One region of the Enterobacter sp. UNJFSC 003 genome, then DNA from elsewhere that is predicted to be linked to it. Evidence: predicted binding sites of a transcription regulator. Region 1 holds the regulator's gene; each other region holds the start of a gene.
The links. Region 1 encodes sigma-54, which starts transcription at its own class of promoters, with help from an activator protein. Its sites were predicted from a motif close to GTTGGCACANNTTTCGCTNT; they were not measured.
Positions count from the first base shown of each region.

Region 2: a site for sigma-54 is predicted at 2,489-2,508, ahead of V5P19_RS10165 (amino acid ABC transporter substrate-binding protein). Genes of this name have one in related genera too.
Region 3: a site for sigma-54 is predicted at 4,439-4,458, ahead of norV (anaerobic nitric oxide reductase flavorubredoxin). Genes of this name have one in related genera too.

Region 1 covers NZ_JBAKHK010000006.1:145,018-152,580, forward strand. The annotation lists gene V5P19_RS15760 (calcium/sodium antiporter) at 152-1,129, shown strand; gene kdsD (arabinose-5-phosphate isomerase KdsD) at 1,143-2,129, shown strand; gene kdsC (3-deoxy-manno-octulosonate-8-phosphatase KdsC) at 2,144-2,710, shown strand; gene lptC (LPS export ABC transporter periplasmic protein LptC) at 2,707-3,282, shown strand; gene lptA (lipopolysaccharide ABC transporter substrate-binding protein LptA) at 3,251-3,805, shown strand; gene lptB (LPS export ABC transporter ATP-binding protein) at 3,812-4,537, shown strand; gene rpoN (RNA polymerase factor sigma-54) at 4,585-6,018, shown strand; gene hpf (ribosome hibernation promoting factor) at 6,041-6,328, shown strand; gene ptsN (PTS IIA-like nitrogen regulatory protein PtsN) at 6,411-6,902, shown strand; gene rapZ (RNase adapter RapZ) at 6,948-7,563, shown strand, end outside.
Region 2 covers NZ_JBAKHK010000003.1:5,272-12,834, forward strand. The annotation lists gene corC (CNNM family magnesium/cobalt transport protein CorC) at 21-899, shown strand; gene lnt (apolipoprotein N-acyltransferase) at 905-2,443, shown strand; gene V5P19_RS10165 (amino acid ABC transporter substrate-binding protein) at 2,781-3,686, shown strand; gene gltJ (glutamate/aspartate ABC transporter permease GltJ) at 3,842-4,582, shown strand; gene gltK (glutamate/aspartate ABC transporter permease GltK) at 4,582-5,256, shown strand; gene V5P19_RS10180 (amino acid ABC transporter ATP-binding protein) at 5,256-5,981, shown strand; gene rihA (pyrimidine-specific ribonucleoside hydrolase RihA) at 6,102-7,043, shown strand; gene V5P19_RS10190 (zinc ribbon-containing protein) at 7,110-7,563, opposite strand, start outside.
Region 3 covers NZ_JBAKHK010000010.1:90,584-98,146, forward strand. The annotation lists gene V5P19_RS18905 (SgrR family transcriptional regulator) at 1-1,382, opposite strand, end outside; gene V5P19_RS18910 (hypothetical protein) at 1,486-1,644, opposite strand; gene norW (NADH:flavorubredoxin reductase NorW) at 1,820-2,953, opposite strand; gene norV (anaerobic nitric oxide reductase flavorubredoxin) at 2,950-4,392, opposite strand; gene norR (nitric oxide reductase transcriptional regulator NorR) at 4,580-6,094, shown strand; gene gutQ (arabinose-5-phosphate isomerase GutQ) at 6,091-7,056, opposite strand; gene V5P19_RS18935 (DNA-binding transcriptional repressor) at 7,049-7,563, opposite strand, start outside.

The DNA of each region.
Region 1 (7,563 bases):
ATTGGCTGGAGAGGTTAGCGAAAGCTGGCATTTGTTTTACTTTTCCGGCGCATAAAGTCAAAATTAGGAATTCGTTACGTCTCAGACTGTATGCAGCGCCAACAATTCCTGCGCGGTGGACCGGCAAGTATACCTGAAGAAAGGACTTTTGATGCTTTTAGCAACAGCACTGTTAATAATTGGTTTACTTTTGGTGGTCTACAGTGCTGACCGTTTAGTGTTTGCTGCATCCATCCTGTGCCGGCTGATTGGCGTACCGCCTATTGTCATCGGGATGACCGTTGTCAGTGTCGGGACCTCTCTTCCTGAAATCATCGTCTCGGTCACGGCATCACTGCATGGGCAGGTCGACCTTGCAATCGGCACCGCAATTGGCTCTAACATCGTTAATATTCTCCTTATTTTAGGCTTAGCGGCTCTCCTGCATCCATTTCGCGTGCATTCCGATGTTCTGCGCCGTGAATTGCCGCTAATGTTAATCGTAAGCCTGTTGGCGGGCTGCGTATTTTATGACGGCGTGCTGAGCTACAGCGACGGCATATTCTTGCTGGCACTGGCAGTCATCTGGCTGCTTTATAGTGTTAAAATCGCCCGCCAGGCTGAAAAACAGGGTCATGACAGCCTGACTCGCGAGCAGGTCGCTGAACTTCCGCGTGAAGGCACGCTGCCAGTGGCGCTGCTTTGGCTGGGCGTCGCACTGATCATTATGCCCATGGCGACCCGTATGGTAGTGGATAACGCCACGGTACTGGCAAACTTTTTCGCCATGAGCGAACTGACCATTGGCCTGACGGTTATCGCTATCGGCACCAGCCTGCCAGAACTGGCCACGGCGATTGCTGGCGCACGTAAAGGCGAAGATGACATCGCCATTGGCAATATCATCGGGTCCAACATTTTTAATATCGCCATCGTGATGGGGCTGCCCGCCCTGATAGCACCGGGGCCGTTTAATACGATGGCATTCACGCGCGACTATGGTGTGATGTTGCTGGTTAGCGTCATTTTTGCCCTGCTCTGCTGGCGGCGGCAACGACAGATCGGCAAAGGCGCAGGCGCGCTGCTGACGGGTGGATTTATCGTATGGATGGCGATGCTGTACTGGCTCTCGCCTCTTCTCTCTGGGTAAACGGAAACGCATTATGTCGCAAATAGAATTGCAGCCGGGTTTTGACTTTCAGAAAGCAGGCAAAGACGTTCTGGAGATTGAACGTGAAGGTCTGGCGCAGTTAGATCAGTACATTAACCAGGATTTTAGTCAGGCATGTGAGAAGATGTTCTACTGTGCCGGTAAAGTCGTGGTAATGGGGATGGGCAAGTCCGGTCACATTGGACGTAAAATGGCGGCGACGTTTGCCAGCACCGGAACCTCCTCCTTCTTCGTTCATCCAGGGGAAGCCGCGCACGGCGACCTGGGCATGGTTACGCCGCAGGATGTGGTCATTGCGTTATCGAATTCGGGTGAGTCCAATGAGATCCTGGCGCTGATCCCGGTCTTGAAGCGACTGCATGTTCCGCTTATTTGCATGACCAGCCGCCCGGAAAGCAGCATGGCGCGGGCAGCAGATATTCACCTGTGCGTTAAAGTACCTAAAGAAGCCTGCCCGCTAGGCCTTGCGCCCACCTCCAGCACCACTGCTGCGCTGGTGATGGGGGATGCTCTTGCCGTTGCGCTACTTGAAGCACGTGGTTTCACGCCTGAAGATTTTGCGCTTTCCCATCCTGGCGGCGCATTGGGGCGAAAACTGCTGCTGCGGGTGAACGATATTATGCATACTGGCGATGAGATCCCTCATGTCAGTAAAGACGCCTCTTTGCGCGATGCTCTGCTTGAAATCACCCGTAAAAACCTCGGTATGACGGTGGTATGTGACGACCTGATGATTATTCAGGGAATTTTCACCGACGGCGACTTACGCCGCGTGTTCGATATGGGCGTTGATGTCCGCACGCTCGGGATCGCCGATGTCATGACGCCTGGCGGCGTTCGTGTGCGTCCAGGCACGCTGGCGGTGGATGTGCTGAATCTGATGCAGTCCCGTCATATCACCTCAGTGATGGTTGCCGATGGCGACCAATTGCTGGGTGTGGTACATATGCATGATCTGCTGCGCGCAGGCGTAGTGTAATGAAGGATAAGACAATGAGTAATGCGGGTGCATCCCTTGCAACCTGTTATGGTCCGGTCAGTACCCACATGATGGCAAAGGCGAAAAACATCCGCCTGCTGATTCTGGATGTGGATGGTGTGCTTTCCGATGGCCTGATTTATATGGGCAACAATGGCGAAGAGCTGAAGGCCTTTAACGTTCGCGACGGCTACGGAATTCGCTGCGCGCTCACATCCGGTATTGAAGTTGCTATCATCACCGGACGTAAAGCTAAACTGGTAGAAGACCGCTGCGAAACGCTGGGTATTACCCATCTTTATCAGGGCCAATCCGATAAGATGGTGGCCTTTAAGGATTTGCTCGGAAAACTGGCTATCGCACCGGAAAACGTCGCCTATGTCGGGGACGATCTGATTGACTGGCCGGTGATGGCCGAGGTGGGTCTGAGCATCGCCGTGGCGGACGCGCATCCATTGCTGATCCCGCGTGCTGATTATGTTACCCATATTAACGGCGGCCGCGGTGCCGTACGTGAAGTATGCGATCTGCTTCTGCTGGCGCAGGGCAAGCTTGATGAGGCCAAAGGGCAATCGATATGAGTAAAACCAGACGTTGGGTTATCATTCTGCTTTCGCTTGCCGTACTGGTATTGATTGGGGTGAACCTTGCCGACCGCGACGATACGCAAACGGAAGTGGTCAACACGAGCGATCCCACCTACAAAAGCGATCACAGCGACACCGTGGTTTATAGCCCGGAAGGCGCGTTGAACTATCGCCTGATTGCCCAGCATGTTGAATATTTTTCAGATGACGGTATTACGTGGTTTACCCAACCGGTAATGACGACGTTCGATACCAACAAAGTCCCAACATGGTCGATAAAGTCAGACCGGGCAAAACTGACGAATGACCGTATGCTTTATCTGTATGGCCACGTTGAAGTCAACGCCCTGGCGCCTGACTCGCAACTGCGCAAAATCACGACGGATAACGCCCAGATAAACCTGGTGACTCAGGATGTAACCTCTCAGGATCTGGTCACCCTGTATGGCACAACATTTAATTCCAGCGGTCTGAGAATGCGCGGGAACTTACGCAGCAAAAACGCCGAGCTGATTGAAAAGGTTAGAACCTCCTATGAAATTCAAAACAAACAAACTCAGCCTTAAAGTAATTATCGCCAGTGCGATACTGGCAACCAGTCTTCCCGCGTTTGCTGTGACGGGAGACACTGAACAGCCGATTCATATCGAGTCTGATACCCAGTCTCTCGATATGCAGGGGAACGTCGTCACCTTCACGGGCAACGTCGTCATGACCCAGGGCACCATCAAAATTAACGCCGACAAAGTGGTCGTCACTCGCCCTGGTGGCGAACAGGGCAAAGAGATTATTGATGGCTACGGCAACCCTGCCACGTTCTATCAGATGCAGGACAACGGCAAACCGGTGAAAGGTCGCGCCTCGCATATGCACTATGAGCTGGCGAAGGATCTGGTGATCCTGACCGGTAATGCGTATCTGGAACAGCTCGACAGCAATATCACCGGCGATCGGATCACCTATCTGGTGAAAGAGCAAAAAATGCAGGCCTCCAGCGAGAAAGGAAGACGCGTCACCACCGTGCTTGTTCCTTCGCAGCTGCAGGATAAAGGCAAAAGCCAGGCCCCGGCACAGAAGAAGAGTAACTAATTCGTTATGGCAACATTAACTGCAAAAAATCTCGCGAAAGCCTACAAGGGTCGCCGTGTCGTAGAAGATGTCAGTCTGACCGTTAACTCCGGCGAAATTGTGGGTCTGCTTGGCCCGAACGGTGCGGGTAAAACCACCACCTTCTACATGGTCGTGGGCATTGTGTCGCGCGACGCAGGCAACATCATCATCGATGATGAAGACATCAGCCTGCTCCCGCTGCATGCGCGCGCACGTCGTGGTATCGGCTATTTGCCTCAGGAAGCGTCTATTTTCCGCCGACTCAGCGTTTTCGATAACCTGATGGCGGTTCTGCAAATTCGTGACGATCTGACCAGCGAACAGCGTCAGGATCGCGCCAATGAGCTGATGGAAGAGTTCCACATTGAACATCTTCGCGATAGCCTCGGTCAGGCATTATCCGGTGGTGAACGTCGACGTGTAGAAATTGCGCGTGCGCTGGCGGCCAATCCGAAATTTATCCTTCTGGATGAACCCTTTGCGGGCGTTGATCCCATCTCCGTTATCGACATTAAACGCATTATTGAGCACCTGCGCGACAGCGGGCTGGGCGTGTTGATCACTGACCACAACGTCCGTGAAACGCTGGCCGTATGTGAACGTGCCTATATCGTAAGTCAGGGCCATCTGATCGCTCACGGTACGCCGCAGCAAATCCTCGAAGATGAACATGTTAAGCGCGTGTACCTTGGGGAAGACTTCAGACTCTGATAGGGTAGAGGTAACGTAACGCCGAACCGGAGAAAAATGCTCTGAACATGAAGCAAGGTTTGCAATTAAGGCTCAGCCAACAATTGGCAATGACGCCGCAGTTACAGCAGGCAATCCGTCTGTTGCAACTGTCCACTTTAGAACTCCAGCAGGAGCTCCAGCAAGCGCTGGACAGCAATCCGCTGTTGGAGCAAACCGATCTTCATGAAGAGGTAGACACTCAGCAAACGCAGGACACTGAAACGCTCGACACCGCTGATGCGCTCGAACAAAAAGAGATGCCGGACGAGCTTCCGCTGGATGCCAGCTGGGATGAAATCTACACCGCCGGAACCCCTTCCGGAACGCGTGCAGACTACCAGGACGATGAGCTACCGGTTTATCAGGGTGAAACCACTCAGTCACTGCAGGATTACCTCATGTGGCAGGTGGAGCTCACCCCGTTCTCCGATACCGATCGTGCCATTGCGACGTCCATTGTCGATGCCGTTGATGACACCGGCTATTTGACCGTCACGCTGGACGATATTCTGGAAAGCATCGGCGATGAAGAGATCGAACTTGAAGAGATTGAAGCCGTTTTAAAGCGTATACAGCGCTTCGATCCGGTAGGCGTGGCGGCGAAAGATCTGCGGGACTGCCTGCTGATCCAACTTTCGCAATTCGACAAAGCAACGCCGTGGATCAATGAGGCCCGTCTCATCATCAGCGATCATCTGGATCTGTTGGCCAACCATGATTTCCGCACCCTGATGCGCGTCACGCGCCTGAAGGAAGACGTGCTGAAGGAAGCGGTTAACCTGATCCAGTCGCTCGATCCGCGCCCTGGTCAGTCGATCCAGACCAGCGAACCCGAGTATGTCATCCCTGATGTACTGGTCAGAAAGCACAATGACCGTTGGGTCGTTGAACTGAACTCAGACAGTATTCCTCGCCTGCAAATCAACCAGCAATACGCCTCCATGTGCACCAGCGCGCGTAACGACTCCGACAATCAATATATTCGAAGCAATCTGCAGGAAGCGCGATGGTTGATCAAAAGCCTTGAGAGCAGAAATGATACGCTACTCCGCGTCAGTCGCTGTATTGTCGAACAGCAGCAGGCCTTCTTTGAGCAAGGTGAAGAGTTTATGAAGCCGATGGTTCTGGCAGACATCGCCCAGGCCGTCGAGATGCACGAATCCACCATTTCTCGCGTGACGACGCAAAAGTATTTGCACAGTCCGCGCGGTATTTTTGAGCTTAAGTATTTCTTCTCCAGCCATGTGAATACTGAGGGTGGCGGCGAAGCCTCATCCACGGCAATCCGTGCCCTGGTGAAGAAGTTGATCGCCGCGGAGAACCCCGCGAAGCCACTGAGCGACAGTAAGTTAACCACCATGTTGTCCGACCAGGGTATTATGGTGGCACGTCGTACCGTTGCGAAGTATCGAGAGTCTTTATCCATTCCGCCGTCCAACCAGCGTAAACAGCTGGTCTGACACAACCGATAAGGAAGACACTATGCAGCTCAACATCACTGGACAAAATGTCGAGATTACTGAGGCTTTACGCGATTTCCTGAACACGAAATTCGCGAAACTCGAGCAGTATTTCGAAAGGATCAATCAGGTCTATATTGTGTTGAAAGTGGAGAAAGTGACTCATATCTCGGATGCAACCCTGCACGTTAACGGGGGTGAACTCCATGCTAGTGCGGAAGGGCAAGACATGTACGCGGCTATCGACGGCTTGATTGACAAGCTTGCGCGACAGCTTAATAAACATAAAGACAAACTGAAACAACACTAATTGTCCGGGCAGTTAACGGGTGCAGGAAGGCCTGTTGTGAAACACAACAGGCCATTTGTACAGTTAGCGCTTAGGTGAAATTATGATGAACAACGATTCCGCTCTTCAACTGAGCAATGTCCTTAACCAGGAATGTACCCGCAGTGGCGTTCACTGCCAGAGCAAGAAACGTGCGCTGGAGATCATCAGTGAACTGGCCGCAAAACAGCTGGGCCTGCCGCCACAGGTCGTATTCGAAGCCATTCTGACCCGTGAAAAAATGGGCAGTACCGGCATCGGCAACGGCATCGCGATCCCGCATGGCAAACTGGAAGAAGACACATTGCGTGCCGTCGGCGTGTTTGTGCAGCTTGAAACGCCTATCGCCTTCGATGCTATCGATAACCAGCCGGTCGACCTCCTCTTCGCGCTGCTGGTGCCTGCTGACCAGACGAAGACCCATCTGCATACGCTGTCACTGGTGGCAAAACGCCTTGCCGATAAAACCATTTGCCGTCGACTGCGTTCAGCCCAGAGTGATGAAGAACTTTATCAAATTATCACTGAAGCAGAAGGCATTCAGGATGATGCATAACCGGGAGATGGCCTTCACATCTGTTGTCCTGAGGAGAAACGGAACATGGTGCTGATGATCGTCAGTGGTCGTTCGGGGTCGGGAAAATCCGTCGCCCTGCGCGCACTGGAAGATATGGGTTTTTACTGCGTAGATAACCTGCCGGTGGTGTTGTTGCCCGATCTGGCGCGGACGCTTGCGGAAAGACAGATTTCTGCGGCCGTCAGCATCGACGTCCGTAACATGCCGGAATCACCTGAAATCTTTGAGCAGGCGATGAGCAATCTGCCTGATACCTTCTCGCCTCAGCTGCTGTTCCTTGACGCTGACCGCAATACGCTCATCCGTCGTTACAGTGACACCCGTCGTCTGCACCCGCTTTCCAGTAAGAACCTTTCACTGGAGAGCGCTATCGATGAAGAGAGTGATTTGCTGGAGCCGCTGCGTTCACGCGCGGATCTGATTGTCGACACCTCAGAGATGTCCGTTCACGAGCTGGCGGAGATGCTGCGTACCCGACTGCTGGGCAAACGCGAGCGAGAGCTGACAATGGTGTTTGAATCATTCGGCTTCAAGCACGGTATCCCTATCGATGCGGATTATGTTTTCGACGTGCGCTTCCTGCCTAACCCGCACTGGGATCCTAAACTGCGTCCAATGACCGGTCTGGATAAACCCGTTG
Region 2 (7,563 bases), on a different contig from region 1:
GAGAACCCTTAACAAACGCCATGAGCGACGACAATTCACACAGTAGCGACACGACAACCAGTAAAAAGGGATTTTTCTCCCTCATTCTGAACCAGCTTTTCCACGGTGAGCCCAAAAACCGTGACGAACTGCTGGAGCTGATTCGTGATTCCGGGCAAAACGACCTTATCGACGAAGATACGCGCGAAATGCTCGAAGGGGTCATGGACATCGCTGACCAGCGCGTCCGCGACATCATGATCCCCCGTTCGCAGATGATCACCCTCAAACGTAACCAGACGCTGGACGAGTGCCTCGATGTGATCATCGAATCAGCCCACTCGCGTTTCCCGGTCATCAGCGAAGATAAAGATCACATCGAAGGGATTTTGATGGCGAAAGATCTGCTGCCGTTTATGCGCAGCGATGCCGAAGCCTTCAGCATGGAAAAAGTGTTACGCCAGGCCGTGGTTGTACCGGAAAGCAAGCGTGTGGACCGGATGCTGAAAGAGTTCCGCTCTCAGCGCTACCACATGGCGATTGTTATTGATGAATTTGGTGGTGTGTCCGGTCTGGTCACAATCGAGGATATCCTTGAGCTGATCGTCGGTGAAATCGAAGACGAGTATGACGAAGAAGAAGATATCGACTTCCGTCAGTTGAGTCGTCACACCTGGACCGTGCGCGCGCTGGCCTCCATTGAGGACTTCAACGATGCCTTCGGTACCCACTTCAGCGATGAAGAGGTCGATACCATTGGCGGTCTGGTCATGCAGGCCTTTGGGCACCTTCCGGCACGCGGAGAAACCGTTGACATCGACGGTTACCAATTCAAAGTCGCGATGGCCGACAGTCGACGTATCATTCAGGTTCATGTCAGAACGCCGGACGATTCACCGGTACCAAAACTGGAAGATTAATGTAAATGGCATTTGCCCCATTACTTGAACGCCAGCGCGTCCGTTTGCTGCTGGCGCTGTTACTCGGAGCCAGCGGTACGCTGGCTTTTTCTCCTTATGACATCTGGCCTGCGGCCATCCTTTCGCTGATGGGGCTCCAGGGGTTAACGCTGAATCGCCGCCCCGTTCAGGCCGCCGCAATTGGCTACTTCTGGGGGTTGGGGCTGTTCGGCTCTGGCATTAACTGGGTTTACGTCAGCATCGCCCAGTTCGGCGGCATGCCTGGCCCGGTCAACGTCTTCCTCGTAGTTTTACTCGCCGCCTACCTCTCACTTTACACCGGTCTGTTCGCAGGCATACTTTCTCGCCTGTGGCCAAAAACGACCTGGCTGCGCGTCGCTATCGCGGCACCGGTTGTCTGGCAGATCACAGAGTTTCTGCGCGGCTGGGTCTTGACCGGCTTCCCGTGGCTGCAGTTTGGCTATAGCCAAATTGACGGCCCGCTGAAAGGACTCGCGCCACTCATGGGCGTTGAGGCGATTAACTTCTTGTTGGTGGTTGTCAGCGGCCTTCTGGTGCTGGCGCTGGTTACCCGCAGCTGGAAACCGCTTGTTGTGGCGCTGGTGTTGTTTGCACTGCCTTTCCCGCTGCGTTATATCCAGTGGTTTAGCCTGGTACCTGAGCGCGCCACGCAGGTTTCGATGGTACAGGGCGACATTCCGCAGGCAATGAAGTGGGATGAGAAAGAGCTGCTGAACACGCTGAAAATCTACGCTAACGCCACCGAAGAGGTGATGGGCAAATCACAGCTGATTATCTGGCCGGAGTCTGCTATTCCGGATTTGGAAATCAATCAGCAGCCTTTCCTGAACATGATGGATGACCTGCTTCGCGCACGCGGCAGCACGCTGATTACCGGTATTGTTGATGCGCGTCTGAATCAGCAGAATCGATACGACACGTACAACACCATCATTACGCTCGGCAAAGGCAGTGAATACAGCTATAGCTCCACCGATCGGTATAACAAGAATCATCTGGTCCCCTTCGGCGAGTTTGTTCCGCTGGAATCGATTCTGCGACCGCTGGCGCCGTTCTTCGATCTGCCGATGTCCTCTTTCAGCCGTGGTCCTTACGTACAGCCACAGCTGCATGCGCAAGGCTTTGCGCTGACGGCGGCCATTTGCTATGAGATCATCCTCGGCGAGCAGGTACGCGATAACTTCCGCCCGGATACTGACTTCCTGCTGACTATCTCAAATGATGCCTGGTTCGGTAAATCGATTGGCCCGTGGCAACATTTCCAGATGGCGCGTATGCGTTCCCTTGAGCTGGCGCGTCCGCTGCTGCGTAGCACCAATAACGGCATTACTGCAGTGATTGGCCCGCAGGGTGAAATTCAGGCCATGATCCCGCAGTTCACCCGTGAAGTGCTGACCACGAAAGTTACGCCGACCACCGGACTGACGCCATACGCCCGTACCGGCAACTGGCCACTATGGATCCTGACGGCCCTGTTTGGATTTGGCGCGCTGCTAATGAGCCTTCGTCAGCGTCGTAGATAACCGCCCCATCACCCTAACCCTCTCTCTTTCTGAGAGAGGGTCATTTTTGGCACGCCTATTGCTTTGTTTAAACACGCAAACGCGGTATGGCTTAACGTGCAACCTTGTCGCACCAGCGTAGATCATCAGCAGCACCGAAACGGTGCAACGAGAGATTATTGCCTCTGAATGGTGCGGCGCGCTTCGCAAAAATAAACAATAACGCAGCAAAATCTTTACATTAAGCCAGACTAAATGTTAACAAGCTTGCATAACACTGCACTCGCATAGCGCGAGATATAACAACATCACAATGGGTATCAATGCGTCACTGGCGCTGATAAGAAAGGAGTTGGGTATGCAATTACGTAAACTGGCCACAGCAATGCTGGTTATGGGAATGTCCGCAGGCGTCGTTCACGCTGAAGACGCTCCGGCAGCAGGAAGCACTCTCGATAAGATTGCCAAAAATGGCGTGATCGTGGTCGGCCACCGTGAATCTTCTGTCCCGTTCTCTTACTACGACAACACGCAAAAAGTCGTGGGCTATTCGCAGGATTACTCCAACGCCATCGTTGAAGCTGTGAAGAAAAAGCTGAACAAACCTGACCTGCCGGTGAAGCTGATTCCTATCACTTCACAGAACCGTATTCCACTGCTGCAAAACGGCACCTTCGATTTTGAGTGTGGATCCACCACCAACAACCTTGAGCGTCAGAAACAGGCCGCGTTCTCCGACACCATCTTCGTGGTAGGCACCCGCCTGCTGACCAAGAAAGGTGGCGATATCAAAGATTTTGCCGATCTGAAAGGCAAAGCGGTTGTTGTGACGTCGGGTACCACGTCAGAAGTGCTGCTGCACAAGCTGAATGACGAGAAGAAAATGGATATGCGCATCATCAGCGCGAAAGACCATGGCGACTCTTTCCGTACTCTGGAAAGTGGCCGTGCTGTCGCGTTTATGATGGATGACGCCCTGCTGGCCGGTGAACGCGCGAAAGCGAAGAAACCAGACAACTGGGAAATCGTGGGGACGGCCCAGTCTAAAGAAGCTTACGGCTGTATGCTGCGTAAAGACGATGCTGACTTCAAAAAACTGATCGATGACACCATCGCTCAGACGCAGACGTCCGGCGAAGCGGAAAAATGGTTCGACAAGTGGTTCAAGAACCCAATTCCACCAAAAAACCTCAACATGAACTTTGAACTGTCTGATGACATGAAAGCGCTGTTCAAATCACCAAACGATAAAGCTCTTAACTAATTAGAACGACAGGGGCGGGATCTCCTGCCCTCTCGATTGTCGGGAAGCATGGACAGACTATACGTTGAGTGGTCGTTCCCCACTCAGCGCGAAAAATGAGCTTCTCACCAATCTTCGAGGGTAGCGCTGCTACCCTTTTTTTTCTGGAGTTTATTATGTCAATTGACTGGAACTGGGGCATCTTTCTGCAACAAGCCCCGTTCGGCAACACCACCTATCTTGGCTGGCTGTGGAGCGGCTTTCAGGTCACCGTAGCGTTATCGATAACGGCGTGGATTATCGCGTTTCTTGTCGGTTCGCTGTTCGGTATTCTGCGCACCGTCCCTAACCGCTTTCTCTCAACGCTCGGCACTTTGTATGTGGAACTGTTCCGTAACGTTCCGCTAATCGTGCAGTTCTTTACCTGGTATCTGGTTATCCCGGAACTGCTACCGGAAAATATCGGCATGTGGTTTAAAGCGGAGCTGGATCCGAACATTCAGTTCTTTGTTTCCTCCATGCTATGTCTGGGGCTATTCACCGCCGCGCGCGTTTGCGAGCAGGTGCGTGCTGCCATTCAGTCTCTGCCGCGCGGGCAAAAAAATGCCGCGCTGGCAATGGGCCTAACGCTGCCGCAAGCCTACCGCTACGTGCTACTGCCAAACGCCTACCGCGTGATCGTCCCGCCGATGACCTCAGAGATGATGAACCTGGTAAAAAACTCGGCCATCGCCTCGACCATCGGCCTGGTCGATATGGCTGCGCAGGCAGGTAAGCTGCTGGATTACTCCGCCCACGCGTGGGAGTCCTTCACTGCGATTACGCTCGCGTACGTTCTGATTAACGCTGTCATCATGCTGGTGATGAACCTGGTTGAACGCAAAATTCGCCTGCCGGGCAATCTGGGGGGCAAATAATGTACGAATTTGACTGGAGTTCTATTGTTCCTTCCATGCCGTATCTGCTTGATGGTTTGGTGATTACGTTAAAGATCACTGTTATTGCCATCATCATTGGTATCGTCTGGGGCACCCTGCTGGCGGTGATGCGCCTGTCGAGCTTTAAGCCATTCGCCTGGTTTGCGACCGCCTACGTAAACGTTTTCCGCTCCATCCCGCTGGTGATGGTGCTGCTGTGGTTTTATCTGATTGTTCCTGGCTTTTTGCAAAACGTCCTGGGGCTGTCACCAAAAACCGATATCCGCCTGATCTCCGCCATGGTGGCGTTCTCAATGTTTGAAGCCGCGTACTACTCAGAGATTATCCGTGCCGGTATTCAGAGCATCTCCCGCGGGCAGTCCAGCGCTGCGCTGGCGCTGGGAATGACGCACTGGCAGTCAATGCAGCTCATCATTCTGCCGCAGGCATTTCGCGCCATGGTTCCACTCTTGCTCACCCAGGGCATCGTACTGTTCCAGGATACGTCTCTGGTGTATGTGCTGAGCCTGGCAGACTTCTTCCGTACGGCGTCCACCATCGGTGAACGTGATGGAACCCAGGTCGAGATGGTACTCTTCGCAGGTGGGGTCTACTTTGTGATTAGTTTAAGCGCATCGCTGTTGGTCAGTTGGCTGAAGAAAAGGACTGTATAATGATTTCCCTGAAAAATGTTTCTAAATGGTATGGGCACTTTCAGGTGCTGACCGACTGCTCCACCGAAGTGAAAAAAGGCGATGTGGTCGTCGTATGTGGACCATCAGGTTCCGGTAAATCCACGCTGATTAAAACGGTGAACGGCCTGGAGCCGGTGCAGCAAGGTGAAATCCTCGTTAACGGCACCAAAGTCAACGACAAGAAAACCAACCTGGCTCAGCTACGTTCCCACGTAGGGATGGTGTTTCAGCACTTTGAACTGTTCCCGCACCTTTCCATTATCGAGAACCTGACGCTCGCGCAGGTGAAAGTGCTGAAGCGCGATAAAAAGCTCGCGCGCGATAAAGGCCTGAAGTTACTGGAACGCGTAGGGCTTTCTGCTCACGCCGATAAATTCCCGGCGCAGCTTTCGGGTGGCCAGCAGCAACGTGTGGCAATAGCCCGCGCGCTGTGCATGGATCCGGTAGCCATGTTGTTCGATGAACCTACTTCTGCACTCGACCCTGAGATGATCAACGAAGTGCTGGACGTCATGGTCGAACTGGCGCACGAAGGAATGACCATGATGGTGGTGACCCACGAAATGGGCTTCGCACGCAAAGTAGCAAACCGCGTCATCTTTATGGATGAAGGGAAAATCGTGGAAGACTCGCCGAAAGAAGAGTTCTTCGCGAATCCGAAATCAGAACGTGCGAAAGATTTCCTCGCCAAAATCCTGCATTAATCTTCTCAGTGCGCAATCTGCGGATTGCGCACTGCTTCACGCTTTATAGCTCTTTCTCTCGTCTCCGTCACATTCCAGCGTTAACCTTGTCACAAAATAATGCTAAGAATGGAGATCTCTATGGCACAGCCCATCATTCTCGATTGCGATCCGGGTCATGACGACGCAATCGCCCTCGTCCTTGCCCTCGCCTCCCCTGAACTCGAGGTAAAAGCCGTCACCTCATCCGCCGGAAACCAGACACCAGAGAAAACCCTGCGCAACGTGCTGCGCATGCTGACGCTGCTAAAGCGCCCGGATATTCCTGTCGCAGGCGGAGCCGTCAAACCGCTGATGCGTGAACTGATCATCGCGGACAATGTTCACGGTGAGAGCGGGCTGGATGGCCCTGCGTTACCCGAGCCCAGCTTCGCACCGCAAAACTGTACCGCCGTTGAGCTGATGGCGAAGGTGCTGCGTGAAAGCCCTGAGCCAGTAACGCTGGTTGCCACCGGACCGCAAACCAACGTCGCGCTGCTGCTCAACAGCCATCCGGAACTGCACGGTAAAATTGCCCGTATCGTCATGATGGGCGGCGCGATGGGCCTGGGTAACTGGACGCCTGCCGCCGAATTCAACATTTTTGTCGACCCGGAAGCCGCAGAAATTGTCTTCCAGTCGGGTTTACCCATTGTGATGGCAGGGCTGGACGTCACCCATCGCGCACAGATTATGGCTGATGATATTGAACGTTTCCGTGCGATTGGTAACCCGGTGTCGACGACGGTGGCTGAACTGCTCGACTTCTTTATGGAGTATCACAAAACCGAGAAATGGGGCTTCCACGGTGCACCGCTGCACGATCCTTGCACGATAGCCTGGCTGTTAAAACCGGCGTTGTTTACCACGGTGGATCGCTGGGTGGGCGTGGAAACCCAGGGGAAATATACTCAGGGAATGACGGTGGTGGATTATTACTGTCTGACGGGAAATGCACCGAATACCACGGTGATGGTGGATATCGATCGTCAGGGGTTTGTGGATTTACTGGCGGAAAGACTCGAACACTATAGTGCGGCCTGATGCCCTCTCCCACAGGGAGAGGACGCAAACACTCAAACGGCAACTATGTTGCCGTTTTGCTTTTACCTAGGGCTCAAACGGACGTCGCTGAAACTGATCGTGCCCGCATTTTGGACACAGCGGCAGCACGTCAGGCGTATAGACCGCAATATGGTGATGGCACTTCTCGCACACCAGATTCCCCAGCCCCACGACTTCGCCGCTGTGATAAACGCCGTGATGGTTCAGATCCTGAAACACCTCGCGCCATTCAAGCTGCGTTTTGTCGGTGATGTCAGCCAGTTCCTGCCAGAGGCTTTCCTTAATTACCCGCATAAAAACGCTGTCGGCGACCTCCTCCTGGCTCTCCTCATAGCTGCGCGCAAACTCCTCAAGATCCCGGCGTACCGCTCGCGTCACTTCTTCGACTTCCGTGCGCGTTAACTCACCCGTTTGCGTCACCTTTGCCCGCGCCTGTTCAACCAGAGCATCAATATCACGTTCACCATTACGCAGCCGTTCCGTCAGTGTTGCCACCAGT
Region 3 (7,563 bases), on a different contig from region 1:
GTGAACCACTCTGCCAGCGCGAACACCGGAAACTCGCCCGACAGATAGTCACCCAGCAATAAATCAGCCTCAACCAGCGCGCCAGTCGCGTGCCACGCTTCGCGATCTTTAAAGGATACGGTTAATTCGCAGCCGCGTTTTTTCAAGCGAGCCTGCAGCGTGCGTGCAATGTCGCACAGCACCGGCGTGTGATAGCAGACAAGCGAAAGTGCCGCAGGAAGTGGCGCTTCTGCGGCATGTGGAAACGAGGGTGCCGTAAGGCCGGGCAGTATTTCGGTACGGGTATCGACATCATCCCGGTGACCAACATGGTGGTTGATCGCCTGAATTTCCTGACGCAGCCAGGCGGCCAGTGGTTGAGCTAAATGGGCATTCATCATTAGCCACGCGAATCCGCCGCTGGTCGAACTCGCCGCTTCCTGCGCGTTGTGCCCCTTTCCGACGGTGATCCACGCGGGTTTTTGCGCTTCGGTTTGGGTGCGCCAGAACTCAATGGCGTGCAGCAGCGGATGCGCGGCGAAGTACCAGGGCTGACGTTCCAGCCGCAAATAGTGCGAATGGTGATGGGCGATAGCGAAAGGTCCGGCACCAATGTTCAGCTGCTGTGGATGAGGCAGCCGACAGGCGTGGTGTGCAAAGCGGTGCGCCAACATCGCGTCGGGCGCGTTCAGCCTAATCTCCAGACACCAGGGGGCGGAAAGCGAGGCATGACTAACATGCTTTAGCCCGACATTGCGCGCAGGATCGGCCAGCGCCTGCTGCAGTGCGCTGAGGATATCTTCATCGCTGATGGCCTGCCCATTGTGCCAGTGTGCGCCGCTGCGCAGGTAAAAGCGCCAACATCGCGTGTCGTCGCTCACGTCCCAGTGATGGGCTAAATCGGGCACCGGCTGCGGGTGGCCTGGGGCATAGCGCGTCAGCCCCGCGTGTACCGCACAGATAATATGCTGCTCTGCGCGACGACGCTGAAGCGCTGGCTGCAGGGACGTTAGCGGTCGATACCAGGGAATGCGCAGCGTGGGCTGATGCTTGAGCCATTTCCCACCCAAAAACGGAGCAATGATGTGATGCAGGCTGGCCGGATCGCCGTCGGCCAGCTGCAGAGCGCTCTGGTAATCTCCTTTCTCCAGACACGCGCGCATCAGCGGCGCGCTAAGTTCGCTGGTGGTTGCCATGCAGTGCAGGGTAGCACGGTGCCCGCGCCCCGGCTGCGCGTTCCAGCTGAGCCATCCGCTGTCCCCAAGCTGGCGCAGTAGGGTGCGCGCGTGTCGCTCACTGCACAGCGCCACCTCGGCAACTTCAGCAATGGTGGTGGGTTTAGGCTCTGCGCCGTAGTGCTGATAAAGCCGTTGATACTGGCGGACTTTCTGAAGCTGGCGCATGGCAGGATACCCGTCACGAGAGAAGAGGGTATGAGTGTAAGTCTTTTTGCGGAATAAATAAGGCCAGAATAGATGAAGTGTTCCGGTTTTTTACGGGCAATGTTTATCGCTTGGCCTTGCTCACCGGCATCATCAATTCGCGCAGCCGTTCGATCCGCGCCTCAGGGCTAAGGTAAAGCCAGCGAAATAAAACCGGTTCCGCTTCACGGGCGCGTTTGAAGTACAGGGAAAGATAGTGGAGTTCTTTGCTGAACGTTGCCATGGGGTATCTCCGGCTGATGAATACCTTAGCAGAGTGCACCGATATCAGGAGGGAAAACAGGTTGATGTTTTTCAGGTGTTCCGTATTTACGCGTTGGATATAAAAAAGCCCCGGGACATCGGGGCTGCGGACAATAACATCCTAAGGTTAAGTAAGGGGCGGAAAAGAATAAGGTTTAAGCGGGCAGCGATTTCAGCAGGGCAAACGCCTCCTTCATCCGGTCTTCGCTGACCACAAAGGCGCGTACCTGACCGTCAGTATCTGACCCCCGCGCCACCATGCCCTGCGGTTCAATGGTAATCTGCCAGTTCAAATCCTGACGCTGGGTTTCGCCTGCCAGGTGCAGCGGTAATTCAGGCGTTTTCACCTTCACCAGCATTGCCGGTAACTTCAGCGCTGCACTATCGCCGAGCAGATTTTTCGCCAGATACAGGGCGCTTAGCTGGATGGGCTGCAGGAACGGCAGAACCTGACCGTTGATTTCGGCGCAATCGCCCAGGGCATAAATATCCGGCTGCGTGGTTTGCAGATAACTGTCGACCTTTACGCCGCGGTTTACTTCCGCGCCGGCGCGCTGCGCCAGGGCGATTTCCGGGCGCAGCCCCGTGGCAGCCACCACCACGTCCACGTCAACATGACGATGGCGGTCGAGCGTAGCGCGTGTGCCGTTTTCCGTTTTGCTCAGGCTTTGTAGCTGAGATTTCAGCAGCAGGTGCACGCCCATATCGGTCAGTCGATGCTGTAATCGACTGCTGACTTCTGCGGGCATCAGCGCCGACAAAATACTTGCCGCGTGGTCGACCAGGGTGACGGCTTTGCCCGCGCGGCAGAAATCCATCGCCAGCTCGGTGCCAATCAGACCGCCGCCAACAATCATCACCCTCTGCGCGTCGCGCAGCAGGGTTTCGCAGGCCTGGTACTCCCGCTGGCTGTTCAGCGTGACCATTAGCTCGCGGCCCTGAACCGATGGCACAAACGCAGAGGCTCCCGTCGCCAGCACCAGCTTGTCGTACTGCCAGCTTTTCTCATTCGCTTTCACCACGCGGGCGGCGGCGTCGATATCGGTGACCCAGGTGTGCGGAAACAGGCGCAGATTGTACTGCTCGGCGAACTCGCCCGCCGTCTGGCGGGTGAGATCTTCAGCGCGCTGATTCTGGCTGATGACGTGGCTTAAATCAGGCTTGTTGTACTCATCCATGCTGTCGGCGGCGATCACCGTCAACGGCACGTTAGCATCCTGTTTGCGGATATTTTTCACCAGCTGGCGGGCGGCAAAGCCCGAGCCGATGATGACGATGCCGTGGTTCATTTTGCCTCCGTACCCAGTTCGTCAAAGACGTCTTTACCGAGAGAGCACTCCGGGCAGAGGAAGTTGTCCGGCACGTCACCCCACGGCGTACCCGGAGCCACGTCCTGCAGCGGCTCGCCCAGCTCTGGGTCGTAGATCCACTGGCAGACGCTGCACTGCATGCGGGGGCCAAGATCGGCTGACGGGGAGGTGGCACAGGCGGTTGGCTGTTCCGCGGATTTTGCGGTCACATCCGGCAGCGGAGCAAGCGCCCACTGACGTGCGATATCACGGCCGTGCTGACGGCAGATTTCCAGCGCATCCACGTCCGGACGCCATTTGGCTTTCAGGCTCATGGACATCTCAAAACCGGCATCCTGTAGGCGGGTAGAGAGACGGTCAACCGCACCGCCGCTCCAGCCGTGGGAGCCAAAGGCGCTGGCGCGTTTGTTACGAAAACGCAGCCCGGTCATCTCCTCCACAAGACCCGCAATTTTCGGCATCATTACGTTGTTCATGGTGGAGGTGCCCACCAGCACGCCCTTAGAGCGGAAGACGTTGGTGAGGACGTCGTTTTTGTCGCTGCGCGCCACGTTGAAGATCTTCACCGCCACGTTCGGATCCACCTCGTTGATGCCCTGGGCAATGGCGTCAGCCATCATGCGGGTGTTGTTGGACATGGTGTCGTAGAAAATCGTGATGCGATCTTCCTGATAATCCGCCGCCCATTTCAGATACAGCTCAACGATCTGGGTCGGATTCTCACGCCACACCACGCCGTGAGAGGTGGCGATCATCTCTACCGGCAGGTTGAAGCCGAGGATCTCGGTGATTTTTGGCGTCACCAGACGGCTGAACGGGGTGAGAATATTGGCGTAGTAGCGCTGGCACTGCTCGAACAGCTCGGCCTGATCCACTTCGTCATTGAACAGGCGTTCGTCGCAGTAGTGCTGGCCGAAGGCGTCGTTGCTGAACAGCACCGCATCGCCGGTCATGTAGGTCATCATGCTGTCCGGCCAGTGCAGCATCGGGGTTTCAACGAAGATCAGCTGTTTGCCGTTACCGATATCCAGCGCGTCGCCGGTTTTCACGGTGTGGAAATTCCACTCCGGATGGTGGTGGTGCCCGTTGATGGAGTCGATAGCGTTGGTGGTGCAGTAGATTGGGGTATTCGGAATGTAAGACATCAGCTCGGTCAGGGCCCCGGCGTGGTCTTCTTCCGCGTGGTTGATGATAATGTAGTCGATAGCATCCAGATCGATTTCGCTGCGCAGGTTCTGCACGAACTCGCGGCTGAATTTGTGATCGACGGTGTCGATCAGCACGTTTTTACCTTCACGAATGAGATAGCTGTTGTAGCTGCTGCCGCGCAGCGTTTTGTATTCCGTCCCGTGGAAATCACGGACTTCCCAGTCACGTTGGCCAACCCAATGGATATTATTTTTAACCAGAATAGACATAGCAACCTCAATATAATACGGCGTTTACAAATAAGATGGTTTAGCTATATCAAGTTGCGTGCCAACTATTTAATGCATTGTTTTTAATAGTTTTTTATTTCCATAGCCCTTATTGGTTAGTCATTATGACTATTTTAATTAATGTCAATATGACAATATACGTTGTCAAAATGACAGCGAGGTACACATGAGCTTTTCCGTGGACGTGCTGGCGAATATCGCCATTGAGTTACAGACCGGTATCGGTCATCAGGATCGTTTTCAGCGGCTGATCTCCACGCTGCGCCACGTTCTGCAATGCGATGCGTCCGCGCTGCTGCGCTACGAAGGACGACAGTTTATTCCGCTCGCGATCGACGGGCTGGCGCAGGACGTACTGGGGCGTCGTTTTACGCTGGAAGGTCATCCGCGCCTGGAGACCATTGCCCGCGCGGGAGATGTGGTGCGGTTTCCGGCGGACAGCGATTTGCCGGATCCCTATGACGGCCTGATCCCGGGACAGGAGAGCCTGAAGGTTCACGCCTGCATTGGCTTGCCGCTGTTTGCCGGGCAAAATTTGATTGGCGCACTTACCCTCGACGGCATGTCGCCGGATCAGTTCGATACCTTCAGTGACGAAGAGCTGCGGCTGATTGCTGCCCTGGCCGCCGGTGCGCTCAACAACGCCCTGCTGATTGAACAGCTGGAGAGCCAGAACATTCTTCCCGGTAGCCCGGCGGCATTTGAACAGGTGACGCACACCGAGATGATTGGGCTGTCTCCGGGCATGGAGCAGCTTAAAAAAGAGATCGATATCGTGGCGGCCTCGGATTTGAACGTGCTGATCTTCGGGGAAACGGGCACCGGCAAAGAGCTGGTGGCGAAATCTATTCACGAAGCCTCGCCGCGCGCGGTGAATCCGCTGGTGTACCTCAACTGCGCGGCGCTGCCGGAAAGCGTGGCGGAAAGCGAGCTGTTTGGTCACGTCAAAGGGGCATTTACCGGGGCGATCAGCAACCGCAGCGGAAAGTTCGAAATGGCCGATAACGGCACGCTGTTCCTCGATGAAATTGGCGAACTGTCGCTCTCGCTGCAGGCCAAGCTGCTGCGCGTTTTGCAGTACGGCGACATTCAGCGCGTAGGGGATGATCGCAGCCTGAGGGTTGACGTGCGCGTGCTGGCGGCGACCAACCGTGATTTGCGTGAAGCGGTGCTGGCCGGGGACTTCCGCGCCGACCTGTTCCACCGCCTGAGCGTGTTCCCGCTTTCCGTTCCGCCGCTGCGTGAGCGTGGGGAAGACGTGGTGCTGCTGGCGGGTTATTTCTGCGAGCAGTGTCGGCTTAGAATGGGGTTGTCCCGCGTGGTGCTCAGCCCGGGGGCGCGAAGTCATCTGCTGAGCTACGGCTGGCCGGGCAACGTGCGTGAACTGGAACATGCGATCCACCGTGCAGTGGTGCTGGCGAGAGCAGCGCGTTCAGGCGATGACGTGGTGATCTACGCGGGCCATTTTGCGCTGCACGAGGACACCGCACCGGCCATGACTCCGGCTGTGCATGAAATCGCGAATGAGAACCTGCGCGAGGCGACGGAAGCGTTCCAGCGCCAAATGATTATCCGCGCGCTGGAGCATAACAACCGCAGCTGGGCGGCGTGTGCGCGGGCGCTAGAGATGGACGTCGCCAACCTGCACAGGCTGGCGAAGCGTCTGGGTTTGAAGGGTTAAATAATGCCTGCCTGGTAGAAATCCTGCAGGTTGATGGCACCGCAAAGGGTGCCGTTTTCATCCACCACCGGGGCGGCGGTGATTTTACGCTTCATCAATACCTCTTTGGCCTCAATGGCGCGGCTCTCGGCGTTCAGCGTCAGCCCGCCCTGGGTCATCGCTTCTAAAACCCGCGCTTCCAGCTTGCCGCCGCCCACCAGCCAGCGGCGCAGGTCGCCGTCGGTAAAGACGCCCTTCACGAAGCCGTCGCTGTCGCAAACCGCCACCAGGCCCAGGCCGGTGCGGCTGAGCTCCAGCATCGCGTCCATGACGCTGGTATCGAGTTTGACCTGCGGAATGGCATCGTCAGTTCGCATCAGGTGGTGAACCTTATTGAGCAGACGTGCCCCAAGCGCTCCGGCCGGATGCGAACGGGCGAAATCTTCTTCGTTAAAGCCGCGCGCCTGCATCACCGCCATCGCCAGCGCGTCGCCCATCATCAGCGTGTTAACGGTGCTGGAGGTGGGGGCGAGGTGCATTGGGCAGGCTTCACGTTCAACGGAAATATCCAGCACCGCTTTGGCGGCCAGCGCCAGGGGTGAGCGGGACTTCCCGGTCATCGCCAGCAGAGCGACCGACTTTTCCTGCAGTCGCGGAACAATTAAATCCAGCTCCTTCGCAGAACCGGAGTAGGAGATAAACAGCATTACGTCGCGGCTTTCGATCATCCCCAGATCGCCGTGCAGCGCTTCTGCCGGATGCACGAAGAAAGCGGGCGTCCCGGTGCTGGCAAGCGTGGCGGCAATCTTCTTGCCAATATGACCGGATTTACCGATCCCGGCCACAATCACTTTGCCCTCGCACTGGATAATGGTGTTCGCCGCGCGAACAAAATCATCGCCCAGACGTTCCGGCAGGCGGCTCGCTTCCTGCAGTTCCAGCATCAAGGTCTGTCGCGCTGCATTTAACAGAAAATCACTCATCTCTCTCTCCGGTTACGATCACGTCGATGCCTTTGTCTTCCAGCGCTTTTTTGAACGCCGGGTCGATGCCTGCGTCGGTAATCAGCGTATCAACGCTTTCAAGGCTACAGACAATATTGGGGCTTTTACGGCCAAATTTCGATGAATCAGCCATCAGGATCACTTCCCGCGCGGCGTTACACATGGCCTTGCTGACGCTGAACACCTCGTTGAAGGTCGTCACGCCAGCGTTCAGATCGATACCATCCGTGCCCATAAAGAGTTTATCAAAGCTGAAGTGTTCAAAAGCGTTCTCCGCCAGCTGGCCGTGAAATGACGCCGATTTTTTACGGAAGGTGCCGCCAGGCATCAGAATGGTTTGTTCGCTGTCGAACTCTGAGAGGGCATTAACGATGTGCAGGCTGTTAGTCATCACCGTGATGTTGTTAAATCGGCTGAGCAGCGGGATCATCTGCAGGACGGTGCTGCCCGCATCCAGAATGATGGAGTCGCCGTCATGGATGAATT